DNA from 2 places in the Glutamicibacter sp. ZJUTW genome. Region 1 is predicted to be linked to the other one. Evidence: predicted binding sites of a transcription regulator. Region 1 holds the regulator's gene; the other holds the start of a gene.
The links. Region 1 encodes LexA, which represses DNA repair genes until DNA is damaged. Its sites were predicted from a motif close to TCGAACANNTGTTCGA; they were not measured.
Positions count from the first base shown of each region.

Region 1 (7,796 bases):
CGGGCGAAGGACTTGAATTGCGCTTCGACAATGTGGTGCGGGTCGCGGCCCGAGAGCACCTCGATGTGAGCGCAGATCTGTGCGTGGAAGGTGATGGCTTCGAAGACGTGGCGGGTCATCGAGCCGGTGAAGTGCCCGCCGATCAAGTGGTATTCCTGGCCAGCAGGCTCGCCGGAGTGCACGAGGTATGGCCGGCCCGAGACATCGACGACTGAACGGGACAGCGCCTCGTCCAGCGGAGCGTAGGAGGTGCCGAAGCGGCGGATGCCTGCCTTGTTGCCCAGCGCCACGCGCAGCACTTCGCCGATGGTGATCGCGGTGTCCTCAACGGTGTGGTGGACATCGATGTGGGTATCGCCGGTAGCACGCACGGTGAGGTCGATGAGCGAATGCTTGGAGAGCGCAGTCAGCATGTGGTCATAGAACGGCACCGAGGTGCTGATCTCCGAGACGCCGGTTCCATCGAGATCCAATTCAACGAATACGGACGATTCGCTGGTCACGCGTTCCATGCGGGCGCGACGTGCGCCAATCAATTCGGCAGACATGTCTTCCTTCGCTTGTCTTTGATTACTTCTGCGAGCCGAGCAGTTCGGCAAGTCGTTCCAAGAAGGCTGTGGTTTCTGATTCGGTTCCGGCCGTAACACGCAAGGTCCCCGGAATTCCATTGTCGCGGATGATGATGCCGGCTTCCAACAGGCCTTCCCAAATAGCGTGGGGGTCTTCGACGCCACCGAAGAAGACGAAGTTGGAGTCGGAGACCGATGGCTTCAGGCCCAGTTCCTTCAAGCGCGCGACGATGCGGTCACGCTGGGACTTGATGTCTTCGACCTGCGCCAGCAGCAACTCGATGTTCTTCAAGGCGGCGATCGCCGTTGCCTGGGTCACGGCCGACAGGTGGTACGGCAGCCGCACCAAGCGGATGGCATCGGTGACCTCTGGCGCGGCGGCCAGGTAGCCGACGCGTGCGCCGGCCAGGCCGAATGCCTTGGACATGGTGCGCGAGACGATCAATCGCTGGCGGCCTTCAAGCAGACTCAGTGCGGACTTGGTGCTGGCCAAGGAGAATTCGGCGTACGCCTCGTCAACGATCACCATGCCGTTGTGCTCGCTCATGGCTTCGTACACGGCCGTGATGACATCAAGGCCAAGGGCGGTGCCGGTGGGGTTGTTCGGCGAGCACAGGAACACGATATTCGGCTTGTGCTCGCGGACCTGCGCGGCTGCAGATTCGGCGGACAGGGTGAAATCCTCGGCGCGTTCACCGGCGATATAGGTGGTATCAGTACCACTGGCCAACAGCGGGTACATGGAGTAGGTGGGGCCGAAGCTCATCACGGTACGGCCTGGACCACCGAAGGCTTGCAGGATCTGCTGCAGGATTTCATTCGAACCGTTCGCGGCCCAGATGTTCTCCTTGGTGAGCGAGTGGCCGAGGTAATCGGCAAGAAGTTCACGAAGCTCGGTGAACTCGCGGTCGGGATAGCGATTCAGAGTTGCCGCTGCCTTGGCCACTTCCTGGGCAATGGCGTCTACGACTACCGGTGGCAACGGATGGGTGTTCTCGTTGACGTTCAACTGGATCGGCACGTCAATTTGCGGTGCGCCATAAGGGGATAGCCCGCGGAGATTCTCACGCAAGGGCAGCTGACTCAAAAGTTCACTGCGGTCATTCACGCATCAAGTCTACGTGCGCAGCGAGCCCGCCAGTGAATCCGCTACGGCTGCAGGTAACAAACTCTAGACAGCGGGGGAAGCTAGCCGGCAATGACCGGAATCGACAAGGTATCTCCAACCTGGATTTCGCTGCCGTCCAAGGCGTTGAGCTCCGCGATGTGGCCAACTGCGGAAGTCACGTCGTAACCGGTGGCATAGTCGCGAGCCAAACTCCATAGCGTATCCCCGGGGATCACGGTGACATCGATGGTTCCAACCCCAGCAGGATCTTCTGCCGCGGCATGCGCGTCAGAGGCGAACATGGAGAAGAAGAAAGCAGCAGCGATCGTGAGTGCGAAAACGGGCATCCCCACCAGCACAGCCCAACCGCGGCGGTTGATGCGGATTTTCAGCGGCGCTTGGGTCTGATCTGAGTCAAGTGCGACGGTAGCCATGACGTTGTCTCCTCAAGAAATTCAAGTGATGCGAATTTTTATTCGAAAGAACGGATTCGAAAACTTGTTCGAACCTCGTATATCTGTTCTAACAGAGATTCGCGGAACTTGTCCAGAAGTTTTCGAACAAATCTTTGAAAGAAGCTCGCTTATCTACTAAGATTTCGAAGTAGACGAGCAATGAAAACATCTCACCATCTAGCTCCGACAGTTTGGACACGCAAACTTTCGAATGATTGCTAGGGAAGGCAAAATCTCATGTCAGCATCACAACGCACTCCCCGATCGAATGCACGTTCGCTGACGATTCGCCAAAAGAAGATCCTTGAGACGATCCAGCGGTCTATCGGCAAGAACGGTTATCCGCCATCGATGCGTGAGATTGGCGACGCTGTCGGACTCAAGAGTCTTTCGAGCGTGACCCACCAGTTGAGCCAGTTGGAAAAGCTCGGCTATATCCGTCGAGACCCACGCCGTCCGCGCGCGATGGAAATCCTGCTTCCGCTGCAATTGTCCGACGATGCCGAAAAGGCCGAGGTCTCGGAGCCGGTCGAGCCGGCTGCCAGCGAAGACGCCAAGATCATTGAGCTGAGCACTTCTGCTGACACCACCATGGTTCCGCTGGTTGGCCGTATTGCTGCTGGCGGTCCGATCCTGGCAGAACAGTCCGTCGAAGATGTTTTCTCGTTGCCTCGTCAGCTCGTGGGCCACGGGGAACTGTTCATGCTCAAGGTTTCCGGCGATTCAATGGTTGACGCCGCGATTTGCGATGGCGACTGGGTAGTTGTCCGCCGACAGCAGACGGCAGACAACGGCGACATCGTCGCAGCCCTGCTGGACGAGGAAGCGACCGTCAAGACCTTCCGGCAGCGTGATGGGCATACTTGGCTGCTTCCACAGAACTCGCGCTACGAACCGATTTTGGGTGATGCAGCAAAGATCATGGGACGGGTCGTCTCGGTCATGCGCTCACTCTAGATTTCGTGTGGATATTGCGCTGGTGCTTGGCACCAGCGCAATTTTCGTTTAATCAGCTACTCGCCGGCCTCGAGCTCGATCTGGGCGGCCGCGGCGAAGATCATCCAGCGCTGGACTGCCGCCGAGAGCCGGCGCGGTTCCTGGTCGATCAGATGGCCTGCAGTTGCCGTGACCAGTTGCCTGGCCTGCTCCCTGCTTGGTGCTTCCAAGCGGTGATCTTTCGCGGCGAGGGCCAGATACCGGCACAGGATTCCGGCAAAAAGGTTCCCGTCTCCCCCGCGGTTGAACGCGAGTACTCGGGCCGCGGAAGACAGCGAGTGCGTGGTCGCATCGATCAGCACCTGGGCGTGAGCCAGATCGGCTGGCTCGCCAAGCTCAAGCAACGCGCCTAGCACCGTGCCCTGGTTATAGGTATAGATCGCTGGCTCCACCGTATGCCCCTGGCTGGCCAACCGCAGCCCGTCCAAATACAGCCCACGCTCGGCGCTGAACAGGTTCTTCTCCAGCCATTGGAGAACCTGCCGTGCGGTGTCCTTCTGTCCGGTTCGGCCGAAGAACAGTGCCGCCGGCGCATTGGCCGGCGTATTCTTGAAATCCCGTTTTTTCGACCAGTACAGGCCGCCGCCCAGCACCTCGTCCATGCCAGCTTGAAGCTGTTCTCCCAGCACCCGCATTGCAGTCTGAGCAGCGTGGTTTCCTTCTCCCCTCACGGCCAGCGTGAACTGCGCCAGACGGCCGCTGGCCAAGGCAAGCCACGCCATATCGTCGAAGAAGTAGTTGGGCAGCATCCCGAAGTTGCGAATTCGAATGCCACGCAACAGATGATTGGCCCGGGCCAGCTCGGCACGCGCCGATTCCGCGTCGCCTGCGGCCAGATAGGAGTGGCCGTCATCAATGATGGCATCCAGATAATGCGCCTGCCACCAATAGTTCCACTCCGAAAACGGGTGCGCGCAGCCATTGAGATCGCTGAGCAAGCTTCCGTCGCGCAACCGGTGCGCCCTGCTGTAGCTCTGCCCAATCCAGGTTCCGGGCAGCCGCAAGAGGCGCCGTCCGAAACGCTGGTGGGTGTCGATGGCGGCTTGGTGTGCCAATTCCTGCATGGACTCCATGGTGCCTTCCGGTTCACGCGGCATCAGTTCTTCTCACAGACCTTAGTGCATATCCAACCATCCTGCTGATAGTGCTTTAAGTACTTGAGCTGCCCCAAGTCCAAGGACAGCTCAAGTTCATGCTCTGGCTGCGGCTATTTCCCGTCCGGGTTCAAGCGCTGGAGAACTCCGGTGATGACCTTCTTGTCGACAGTCGGCCACATCGGCGGCAGCGTCGCTTTCAAGAAGCTGCCGTACCGTGCAGTGGCCATGCGCGAATCGAGGATCGCCACCACGCCCTTGTCCCCGACCGAACGAATCAGGCGTCCAGCGCCCTGGGCTAGGCGAATCGCCGCATGGGTGGCGGCCACCTGCATGAAGCCGTTGCCGCCATGCTTGGCCACGTCCTCGGAACGGGCTTTGGAGATCGGATCGTCCGGGCGCGGGAACGGGATCTTGTCGATGATGACCAGCCGGCAGGAATCTCCTGGCACGTCCACGCCCTGCCACAGGGTCATGGTTCCGAACAGGCAGGTGTCGCGTTCGCTGCTGAACTGCTCGACCAGCGACTTCATGCTGCCCTCGCCCTGGCACAGGATCTCCACGTCCAGGCGTTCGCGCAAGATGCTTGCCGCTTCTTCGGCGGAGCGTTTCGAAGTGAACAGAGCCAGTGCACCGCCGCCGGAGGCCTTGATGAGATCCTCGATCTCATCAAGCGTCTCGGCGGCCAGTTGGCGGCCCGGCTTGGGCAGATGCTTGGCTACGTACAGGATGCCCTGCTTCGGGTAATCGAAGGGACTGCCGACGTCCACGCCGGTCCAGGACGGAGCCCCGGCGCCCATCAGACCCAGGGAGCCTGCGACCGAGTCGAACTGCGCGCCGATAGCCAAGGTAGCGCTGGTCAAGACGACCGTGCGCCCGTCGAAAAGCCCTTCGCGCAGCTTGCCGGCAACGGACAACGGGGCAACGTTCAACGTGGCTGGCTGGGTCTCGTCAGCTTCGACGTAGCCCCGGCCTTCGACAAACTCCCGCGGACGGGTGGTGTACAGCACCTCGCGGCGCTCTTCGGATTCGAGCATGCGAATCGCATCGTCCATCACCGCCTGCAGCTGGGAGCGGGCGGTCTGTCGTCCGCCGTCAGCCGGTGCATTGGCTTCGGGCTTGGACAGCGCCAACGCCAGCCGGGCCTGTTCCACGATGTCGTTCAGGGCGATGCCCATGTCTTCGCGCAGGCCATGTTCCAGCAGTCCCGTGGGCACACCGGTCAACGACTTCTCCAAGCGGTTCGCCGCCTTGACCATCTCGTCCACGTTCACTCCGCAATGGCGCTTGGCGCCGCCTGCCGCGGTGAGCACCATGCGTGCGGAGAGCGCCCCGGACACCGAGCTGGTCACGCGGTCTTGCAGTTCGTGGGCCTCATCGATGATTGCGACTTCGAAGTCCGGGAGGACCGAAAGCCCCTCGAAGGCCGATACCGCCAGCAGGGCGTGGTTGGTAATGACCACGTCCGCCTCCGCGGCACGGGCACGAGCCATCTCCGAGAAGCATTCATCAGCCATCGGGCACTTCTGCGACCCCAAGCACTCCATGGCCGAAACCGAGACCTGCTTCCACGCCTTGTCGCTGACCCCGGGCACCAGCTCATCGCGGTCACCGGTCTCAGTCTCTTCAGCCCATTCGCGCAGCTTCATGACCTCGCTGGCCAACGGCGAATAGGTGGTGCCGGCAGGAGCTGCCGGCTCATCCATCGAGAAAAGCGTGCCTTCGTCATCCGGGTACCCGCCGCCGAGCTTGTACTGGCACAGGTAGTTCGAGCGTCCCTTGAGCAGGGCCACATCCATCGGGCGCGAGAGCTTGCCCTTGAGCGATTCGAGCAACCGCGGCACGTCACGGCCGACAATCTGCGATTGCAGCGCCAAGGTCGCGGTGGAGACGATCACCGGCTTGGCGCTGGTCTGCGCGTGGGCCAATGCCGGAATCAGGTAGCCCATCGACTTGCCGGTGCCGGTGCCTGCCTGCACCAGCAAGTGCTTTTCATCTTCCAGCGCGCTGACCACATGCTTGACCATTTCCTGCTGGCCGGTGCGCATGGCACCGCCCATGGAAGTGACCGCGGCCTCCAGGAGCCCCAGGGCCTGCTCTTGCTTATCCATGGAGGTTGAAGGTCTCCAACTCTGCAGCTAGGGAATCGCGCACCTTGACGATCATCCGGGTGCCCTCCTCCAGGTGTTCGCTTTCCAAGATCTCTGATTCGCTCTGGTGCAGCTTGGCGATCAAATCCCCGCGGTTGTAGGGAATGAGCACCTCAAGCTGGATGCCGGGGCGTGGAATCGATGAGCTGATCTTTTCGAGCAGCTCCTGGATGCCTTCACCGGTGTGCGCGGAGACGACCACGGTGTTGGATTCCCGGTTGCGGATGCGTTCGATAACGAACGGGTCAGCCACATCGGCCTTGTTGACCACGATGATCTCTGGAATGTTCAACGCGTCGACTTCGCCGAGCACGGTGCGCACGGCCTGGATCTGCCCTTCGGGATCAGGGTGGGACCCGTCAACGACGTGCAGGATGAGATCCGAATCGGCGATTTCCTCCAGCGTGGATCGGAAGGCTTCCACCAGCTGGGTCGGGAGGTTGGATACGAAGCCGACGGTATCGGCCAGCGTGTAGGTCAACCCGTCCTCGGTCGCCGACTGGCGGACGGTTGGATCCAGGGTAGCGAACAGCGCGTTCTCCACCAGCACCCCGGCGTTGGTCAAGCGGTTGAGCAGCGATGACTTGCCGGCGTTGGTGTAGCCGGCAATGGCCACGGCTGGAACCGCATTGCGCTTGCGGTTGGCACGCTTGGCTTCACGCGCAGGCTTCATGGCCTTGATCTCGCGGCGCAGCTTCGCCATGCGGTCGCGAATGCGGCGGCGGTCCATCTCGATCTTGGTTTCACCCGGTCCACGCGAACCGATGCCACCACCGGCGGCACCTACGCGGCCACCGGCCTGGCGGGACATCGATTCGCCCCAGCCACGAAGACGCGGCAGCAGGTATTCGAGCTGGGCCAGTTCAACCTGGGCCTTGCCCTCGCGCGATTGGGCATGCTGCGCAAAGATGTCCAGGATCAGGCTGGTGCGGTCGATGACCTTGACCTTGACGATGTCTTCCAGGGCGCGGCGCTGCGATGGCGCCAGCTCTGCATCGACAATCACGGTATCGGCACCCGTTGACGCAACGATTCCGCGCAGCTCTTCGGCCTTGCCCGAGCCGAGGAAGGTCGAAGGGTCCGGCTTGCTGCGGCGCTGCACCAGGCCATCGAGGACTTCGGAACCTGCGGTCTCCGCCAAGGCGGCGAGCTCGCGCAGGGAGTTCTCGGCGTCGGCGACGGTACCATCGCTCCAGATGCCCGCCAGCACGACGCGTTCCAGGCGCAGCTGGCGGTATTCAACCTCGGTGACGTCTTCCAGTTCCGTGGACAGGCCTGCGACGCGACGCAGCGCGCGGCGATCCTCCAGATCTTCCTGGTCCCCGTCGAAATTGCTGAGGCCTGAGGAAAAACGGTTCAGTGCAGTAGCCTGGCCAGCGAAAATGGAATTCTCTTCTTCGCCGAAGTGCTGAACCTGCGGGCTC
Region 1 covers NZ_CP043624.1:1,167,457-1,175,252, reverse strand. The annotation lists gene hisB (imidazoleglycerol-phosphate dehydratase HisB) at 1-548, opposite strand, end outside; gene F0M17_RS05555 (histidinol-phosphate transaminase) at 571-1,677, opposite strand; gene F0M17_RS05550 (LysM peptidoglycan-binding domain-containing protein) at 1,758-2,111, opposite strand; gene lexA (transcriptional repressor LexA) at 2,370-3,089, shown strand; gene F0M17_RS05540 (glycoside hydrolase family 76 protein) at 3,146-4,225, opposite strand; gene F0M17_RS05535 (ATP-dependent DNA helicase) at 4,336-6,333, opposite strand; gene hflX (GTPase HflX) at 6,326-7,796, opposite strand, start outside.

Region 2 (7,796 bases), 1.4 Mb from region 1:
CTGATGGATCTGCTGGCCACCCTTCCGGCAGGAGCCCAGCGCCAGCGTGCGGAAATGTCGCTGGGCTGGGTCTACCTCGCGACCGATCGCGTGGAGCTTGCCCGGCACGAGCTTTCTGCGGCCAGCTCCACGGACTTCAGCGATGGATCGCTGCGCATCTCGTTGTGGTCCAAGGCCTGGTCTGCTCGCGCTGAGTTCCTCATGGGCGACTGGGACCAAGCACTGGAGACGGTTCGATCCGCGCAAGCCCTGCAGGAACGTTCTGAAATCCAGATCCTGCGTCCGCTGATCCAACTGACCGCGGCGCAGATCCACGCGTTGCGCGGCAATTGGGAGCAGGCTGATCTGCACCTTCGCAAGTCATGGGCTCGTACCGGCAGCTATGCCATCATGGAAATGCCTTACCGGATGGCGCGGGCCGAGATCGCCCGGGCGCAGGCAAACCATGAAGAAGTCGTGCGTACGCTGGAGCCCCTGCTTCGGCTGGACCGCACACAGGGCATAGACCAGCCGGGCTTCTGGACCTGGCAAGATACATATGCCTTGGCGCTCATACGTTGCGAACGCCTTGAGGAGGCAGAAGCTTTCATTCAGCCGTTGCTGGAGAGCGCTGTCGCTTCAGGCCACCAAACCGGGGCTGCCCGCTTCTTGAGCGTGCAAGGCGCCTTGCTGGCAGCTCGCGGCGATATCGACGGCGCCCGCCTTGTCTTTGAAGATGCCATCCGCCGTTTGGAGGGCGTCGGTTCGGTTTACCACCGGGCGAAAATTGATTTCTACTACGGGCAATGCCTGCGCCGCGCCGGCAAGCGGGCCGAATGCGTGGCTCCGCTGACTCGCGCGTTGGCGATTTTCACGCACTGCGATGCCACCGTGTACATCGATCGGTGCACTCGTGAGCTTCAGGCAAGTGGTACCGGGATGCTGCGCAAGGAAGGCGCCGACTGGTCGACGCTGACGGCGCAGGAACAAGCCGTGGCCAAGCTCGTTTGCGAAGGCGCAAGCAACCGCCGCGTCGCCGAAGAGTTGTATATCGGTACAAAGACGGTGCAGTACCACCTGACCAAGATCTACACGAAGCTTTCGGTCTCCAACCGTACAGAGCTTGCTGCTTTGGCACGCTTTGGCCAAGAAGAATAGTGCTTCTTGGCTGATAAGAATTTTCATTCAGGAACGACAGCCGAGCCATCCGCAGTGCGGCTCGTCCTGCGTGCAGTGACTGAAAATTTTTTTCATTCAAGTCGTATCGCTTGAACGGGAGGAAGACAGGACTTGATGCAGGCGGCAGCCAGCTGCGCAACGCGAATCATGGCGGTTGCTCCTGTGGGGTTATGGGTGGTGTGGCGGTTCTAGTGACTGAAAAAATTTGTCACTCAAAATTCACAGCGGGCGACCGGTGCTAGCCGGTCCCAGTGTCGGGCAGGTCTTCATCTTGGCCAAGGCCCAGCACGCGCCGCACTTCGGGGGTCAAATGCACCTTGTGAGCTGCGTCGTCCGATGTTCGCTGCGGGCAATGATCGTTGACATGATCAAAGTTCGCCACGTTGGCTACGCTCTCAGGGATCGTGATTGACCGCAGCCCGTGCGGAGACACCCACGTCTTGGAGCCATCAGGGCAGGCGAAGACCTTCCACCCTAGGGCGTGCTTGAACATCTGATGCTGCTTGCACAAGAGATGGGTGTTTCGCCGGGTCGTGTGGCCGCCTTGCCCAAACGCTTCAATGTGGTCTATTTCTGATCGGTCGGCTGGGCGACGGCAACCCGGGAAACCGCAATGCTGGTCGCGGTGACGCAGGAAATCGCGCAACCCCTGCGAAGGCCGGTATTTCTTGGGTTCCACGTCAATTGCGGCGCCCGTCCATGGGTCGGTCAGCACGCGCTGGAATGATGGAGCGTCTGCCGCGAGTTCCAACGCTACCCCGATTGGGATGGGTCCGTAGCCTTCCAGATCGGCAAGGGCGCGAGTGGGATTCGCGAGCATTTCCACGGCCGGTATCGTGATGGATACCCGTGGCTTCAGCGGCATGCCCTCCATTCCGGGCCATCCATTCAGATATACGTCTGCAAGGGCATCGGCCTCAAGCTGGGTTTGGGTGCGCGGATCTTTGGGATCAGTGCTCTGGGCGGCCACCTGCTTGATCGAATTGCGGATTGAGTGGATGACATCAGCGCGGTGATGCAACTGCAAGGTGGCCATGCCATCCTCGTCATTCCAGACCTTGACGTTGCGGGCGGCCATGGCGTCCTTCTGCCGGTTCTCGGCAGAGTCGGGGTTCAGCCGGTCATGAAGGCGGCGGGCGCGCTGGTAGACGGTCTCGTCGCTGGCGGTCCTTGCCAGAGGCAGAAGGGTCTGTTCCATGAGCGAGACTTGCCCAGGGCCGAGATCTTGGGAGTACTTGACGATGTCGTGGGCGGCCTTGGCAGTGATCTCGCCGGCGGCCAGCGCGAGGAGCGTGGCTTTGCAGACATGGCGCAATCCTTTGGCGTGAAACATCCGCTTGCTGACTTTGCGCGGGCTTTCCCTCAATGCGACAGCCGCCTCGGCGATGAGGTTGGAGTTGATGGTCTGCTCGCTTCCACGGTCCACGCCGTAGTATGCGGCGCTCTTTCGGGCTTCAGCTTCTTCCTCTGCCGTGTGGGTATTTTCCGTGGCTATGAAATCGCTGAATGATTCGCTGACCTGTTCGACCGAATCCGCCAGCAAGACGCAGATGACAGCTTCGACGCTGCTCAGAAGGCGCTGGATCTTCTGCAAGCGTTCCAATGCGTCCCCGGGGCCGTTGACCGGGCCGGCATCATAGAGCTCATTGGCAATTTTCTTGAGAGGGCCGAAGAACATCTGGTGCTCGCGCTGAGCATCGAACGGGGAGGTTTTGTGCGACTCTGTGCGGGTGCCCGGTGGTGGCAGTGGCAGGCGGTGTTCACCGTCGTTGTCTTCTAAATATGCGGGAGTAGTCATGATTTACTTTCCCGCGATACATCGACTATGTGTTCTGTTTATTTTCGAATTGTGGATAACAACTAGAAAGTTTCTGCGAAAAGCTATCCATGTGGATTCTGGTGAAAAATCCCCAGTACCGGGAATGGAGCAGTGGCTGTGGTTTTATCTGCTTGCTTGAGCCAGAGGGCGTGGCGGGCGCGTCAAAGCCGCACGGAGGCCAAGGATTCCCATGGCAGCCAGCAAGGCCAAGGCGAGGATGCTGGCGATGTACAGGGGCTCTTCCAGATCAGCAGCGGCGCCGGCGTTCCAATCGGCAAAGGTATCGCCCACGGAGTTCATGTTGGCGAAGGAGGCGAAGAAATAGGCCGGTGCGCCGAGAGCAACGATCAGGCTCCATGTCCCAATAGCAGCCCAAGCGGGCAGCTTGCGACCGGACGCGATGACGGAAACGAGCCAGGAGATGGCGAGGCCAATTCCGATTGCTGCGAAGACCCAACCTCCAAGCGAATCGTAATCCTGGTCCATGGCGGCCATCTGCACGATGGTCTCATCCAGGGGGATTCCACTGGCTGCGACCACTGCCCAATTGTTCATGAGCAGTGCGCCGTAAACCGCGTAGGCCACGATGATGGCGGCACCGGAGGTGGCTAGAAGCTTGCGCATGCCGGTAGCCTAACACCGTGCAAGCGAAATACTTGGCATCACTAGCAGCTCGTGCGTCGGATGCCGGTATTGCATTGCAGAAGACCGTGAAGCAGAGGCCCCGAATCGGTAAAGTGCATTATGTGCCGATCGGGAAAGCGCAGCGATCGCGCAAGCGACATCACCAAACGCTGCCATGCAGCGCCAATCGTCTATAAGGGGACTAGAAATGATCTTCACCAAGAAGGGCGACGCCGCTGTCCTGGCCAAGCTCAGCGCGGCTCCAGCACCTTATCGCGAGATTGCCGAGCGGCTTCATGCCATCATCGTGCAAAGCGCGCCCTCGCTGGAGCCGATCGTCCGCTGGGGCCTTCCGTTTTATGTCCGGGACGGCAAGGACGTCTGCTACATCAAGCCTGACAAGGACTTCGTTGCCTTCGGCTTTGGCGAAGTGGTGAATCCCGCCTACGAGGACGGCGCGCACATGCATCCGGTTGCCTGGACCATCACCTCGCTGGATGCCGCAACGGAGGACAAGATCCGCGAGCTGGTGAAGAAGGCGGCTGGCTGATTGCGGCAGCGCAAAGGCCCGAAGCCGCCCTCAAGCGCAAGGAAGGCCTCGGCAGGAATATTCCTGCCGAGGCCTTCCGCTTGCCTGGTCGCGCTGGGGCTTACTTGACTGGGTCGAGCACGAAGTCGTAGGTGACCTGCTTGCCGTTGCCGGATTCGGCTGGCTGCACGTCGAGCATCAGTTCCGGCTTCACCGCGGTGGCGATGTCATCATCGTTGTGCGCGTCGCCCGGGAAGTACAGCTGGGCGGTGAGCAGCTCGTGGCCCGGTGCCGAAACCTTCAGGTGCAGGTGGGCTGGGCGCCATGCGTGCCATCCGGCAGCGGCGATCAGCTGGCCGCAGGCACCGTCGGTCGGGATCTGGTACGGAGCCGGCTGCATCGTGTTGATCTGGAAGTTGCCTTCCTCGTCGGCAATGAAGGTGCCGCGCAGGTTCCACTCGGGGATGCCCGGGGCGAACTGCGAGTAGAAGCCCTCTTCGTCGGCGTGCCACAGCTCGATCTTGGCGTTCTTCAGCGCCGAGCCATCGGTGGAGCGGACCTGGCCCTGGAAGAGCAGGTTGGTGCCCTTCTCGTCCTCGCGCATCGAGATGGTGGCCGGGGAGTTCTGGGTCGGAGCATCAGGCACGTAGTACGGGCCCTCGATCGAGCCCTTGTTGCCGTCGCGGTGGTCGGTAGCGACCTCTTCCACCGAGTGCTCCAGCCATACGTCCAGGAACAATGGCCATTCGCCGTCGTCGCCAACCTTGATCAGCCAGGCCTTCAGCGCGTTGAATTCGTCGTAGGTGACGCGTTCCTCGAGCACGATGTCGTTCGCGGCCTTGATCAGCTTGCTGGCCAGCAAGTTCACGCGCTCGGTGGAGGTTTCGATGCTGCCGAGCTTGCCGGAATTGCGGAAGCTGTCGGTGGCGGCGTTGCCGGACTTGGCTGCAGTTGCCTGATCTGGAGTTTCGGTGGTCATGGTGACTCCCCTAAATTGTGTGGTGTGACGTATGCGGGCCCATGGTGTGACCCCCATCATCTGCGGTGATTGATATTCAATGTAGTGCAGTGTCTATGCCCAGTGAAATACTTATTTGGCGGTGATTGAGAGTTCTTGGATATCAATGCATGTGGGCTGGCGCACGGAGGGAACCCGCTGGCTGGAAACCTGCCTAGGCCAGCGAATTCGGGTGCTTGGCCAGCGCGGTGACCTTGATCTTCATGTACGGGTACATCGGGAAGCCGCTGAGGATTTCGTGCAACTCGTCATTGGACTCGACGTTGTACAGCGAGTGGTTCGCGTACTCGCCGACTACGCGCCAGATGCCCTGCATCTTTCCGCTGCGCTGCAGGCTCGCGGAGTACTCCTTCTCGCGGGCCTGGAAATCGGCAACCTGTTCGGCGGTGAGGTGGTCCGGGAATGCAACGTCCATACGGGCGAGGAACAACATGGTGATTTCCTTTAGTTCGAGGTGGAAAGTACGTGGTCCTGGCGGTAGCGCGCCAGCTTGGATTCGTCGATGGCGGCGCCGACGCCGGGCACGCTGCGCACCGAGATGCGGCCGTCGATGATCTGCAGCGGCTCGGCGAGCAGGTCATCTGACATGTCCAGGAAGTTCGACAGCTCGCCGGCGCGGCGGCTGGTGGCCTCGAAGGCCGCGCCGAAGGTGACGGTGGCCAGCGAGCCGACCTGGGTGTCGATCTGGTTGCCCATGGTGACATCCACGCCCAGCCCGGTGCACAGGCCGAGGATCTCGGTGGCTTCGGTGAAGCCCGAGCGGGCGGTTTTGATGCAGATCGCGTTGGCGCCGCCGGAGAGCAGTTCGCGCGAGGCGTCGCCCGCGGTGGCTGCGGACTCGTCGGCGACGACCGGGATCGGGGAGTGCTCGACCAGCCGGCGGCGACTCATGGCCTCCTTGGCGTCGCACGGCTCCTCGAGCAGGCTCAGGCCCAGGCCATCGGTCTGGCGCAGCACCTCCATGGCCTCGTTCGCAGTCCAGCCGCGGTTGGCGTCCAGGTAGATTTCCACGTCCTGGCCCAGGCCTTCGCGCAGCACGCGGCAGGCCTCGATGTCCAGGGCGAGCGGGCGGCGGCCGACCTTGAGCTTGAAGGTGGTGATGCCGTACTGCTCGCCGAAGCGCAGGGCCTCGTCGAGCAGTTCCTGGGCCGGCTTGAAGCCGAGCATGTGGCTCACCCGCATCGAGTCGGTGAAGCCGCCGAGCAGCTTGTGCACCGGGGCGCCCAGCGCCTGGCCGATGGCATCCCAGACGGCGATATCCAGTGCCCCCTTGGCGACCTGGTTGTGGATGGTCCGATCCAGCACCTGGCGGATCTTCGCGCGGTCCATGATGTCCAGGCCGATCAGCTGCGGGGCAAAAATATCCTGCACGATCGCGACGATGGACTTCTGCGTCTCGCCGTAGGTGTACGGGCGCGGCGGAGCGTCGGCGGTGCCGATCACGCCTTCGTCGGTGTGCACGCGGACAAGCACATGGTCGGCGGTGTGCACCTCTCCGCTGGCAAAGCGCAGCGGGCGGTTGTAGGGGATGGCATAGGGGATTGTTTCAATCCGCTGGATTCGCATCGGGGTCCAGCCTTTCTAGGGGGTTGAGCAATGTGCAAAGTTCCAGGAAGTTGCGCACCAGCGCGGACTCGTTGCCGGCTTTCCAAGCGATGGCAAGGTCGACGGACGGTGCGTTGCGCAGCGGCCGGAAAGTGATCCGGGAGCTGTGCGGCAGGTAATGGGTGGTGGGCAGCAGCCCGATGCCCAAGCCTGCTGCGACGAAGGTGAGCAGCGTGGAAGTCTCGCTGGCCACCTGGGCGATCTGCGGGGCGAAGCCCACGCGGCGGCAGGAATCCATGATGATGTTGTTCACCGCGGAGGACGGCGGATAGCAGATGAACTTCTCGCCAGCCAGCTGCTCCAGGTCCAGTTCTTCGTGGGCGCTCAGCGGGTGGTCCATCGGCAGGGCCACGGCCAGGTGGTCGCGGTCCAGCAGCATGTAGTCGACCTCGGTGCCGCGCACCGGCGGGCGCAGGATCGCCAGGTCCAGGCGCCCCTCGACGAGCCCTTCGACCATCTGCGGGGTGAGCATTTCGCCCTGGACATTCAATTGGAGGCCGGGCATCTGCTCCGAGCTGGCCTCGATGAGCTTGGGCATGATGCGCGAGGTGGCGCTGCCGGTGGAGCCCAGGCGCAGTACGCCCAGCGCGCCTTCGCCCACCGTGCGCACATCGCGGGAAAGCTGGTCGAGCTCTGCGAGCAGGATGCGCCCGCGGCTCAGCAGCAGCTCGCCGGCGTTGGTCAATTCCACCTTGCGGGTGGTGCGGATCAGCAACTGGGTATTCAGCGTCTCCTCAAGCTGCTTGATCTGCTGGGAGAGCGGGGGCTGCGCGATATGCAGGCGCGCCGCCGCGCGGCCGAAATGGCGTTCTTCGGCGACAGCGACAAAGTAGCGAAGTAGTCTCGTGTCCATGGTGCTCCGATCGTCGGACCGCGCGTCGAATGCGCAGAAGACGCTTGCAGGCAACTCTAACGCGGCGATCCAAGAGGGTGAAATACTTATTCTGGGTCGATTGAGAGTCTACAAGTATGAATGGGATTGCCGCACTGGCCCCCGAGGTTGGTTCCCGGATCGAGGGCCGCGCCGGGCCACGCGATGGCGC
Region 2 covers NZ_CP043624.1:3,428,675-3,436,470, reverse strand. The annotation lists gene F0M17_RS16110 (LuxR family transcriptional regulator) at 1-1,137, shown strand, start outside; gene F0M17_RS16105 (HNH endonuclease signature motif containing protein) at 1,397-2,752, opposite strand; gene F0M17_RS16100 (hypothetical protein) at 3,101-3,601, opposite strand; gene F0M17_RS16095 (DUF1801 domain-containing protein) at 3,810-4,151, shown strand; gene catA (catechol 1,2-dioxygenase) at 4,252-5,109, opposite strand; gene catC (muconolactone Delta-isomerase) at 5,303-5,581, opposite strand; gene F0M17_RS16080 (enolase C-terminal domain-like protein) at 5,593-6,714, opposite strand; gene F0M17_RS16075 (LysR substrate-binding domain-containing protein) at 6,695-7,606, opposite strand.
Region 2: a site for LexA is predicted at 2,978-2,993, ahead of F0M17_RS16105 (HNH endonuclease signature motif containing protein). Genes of this name have one in related genera too.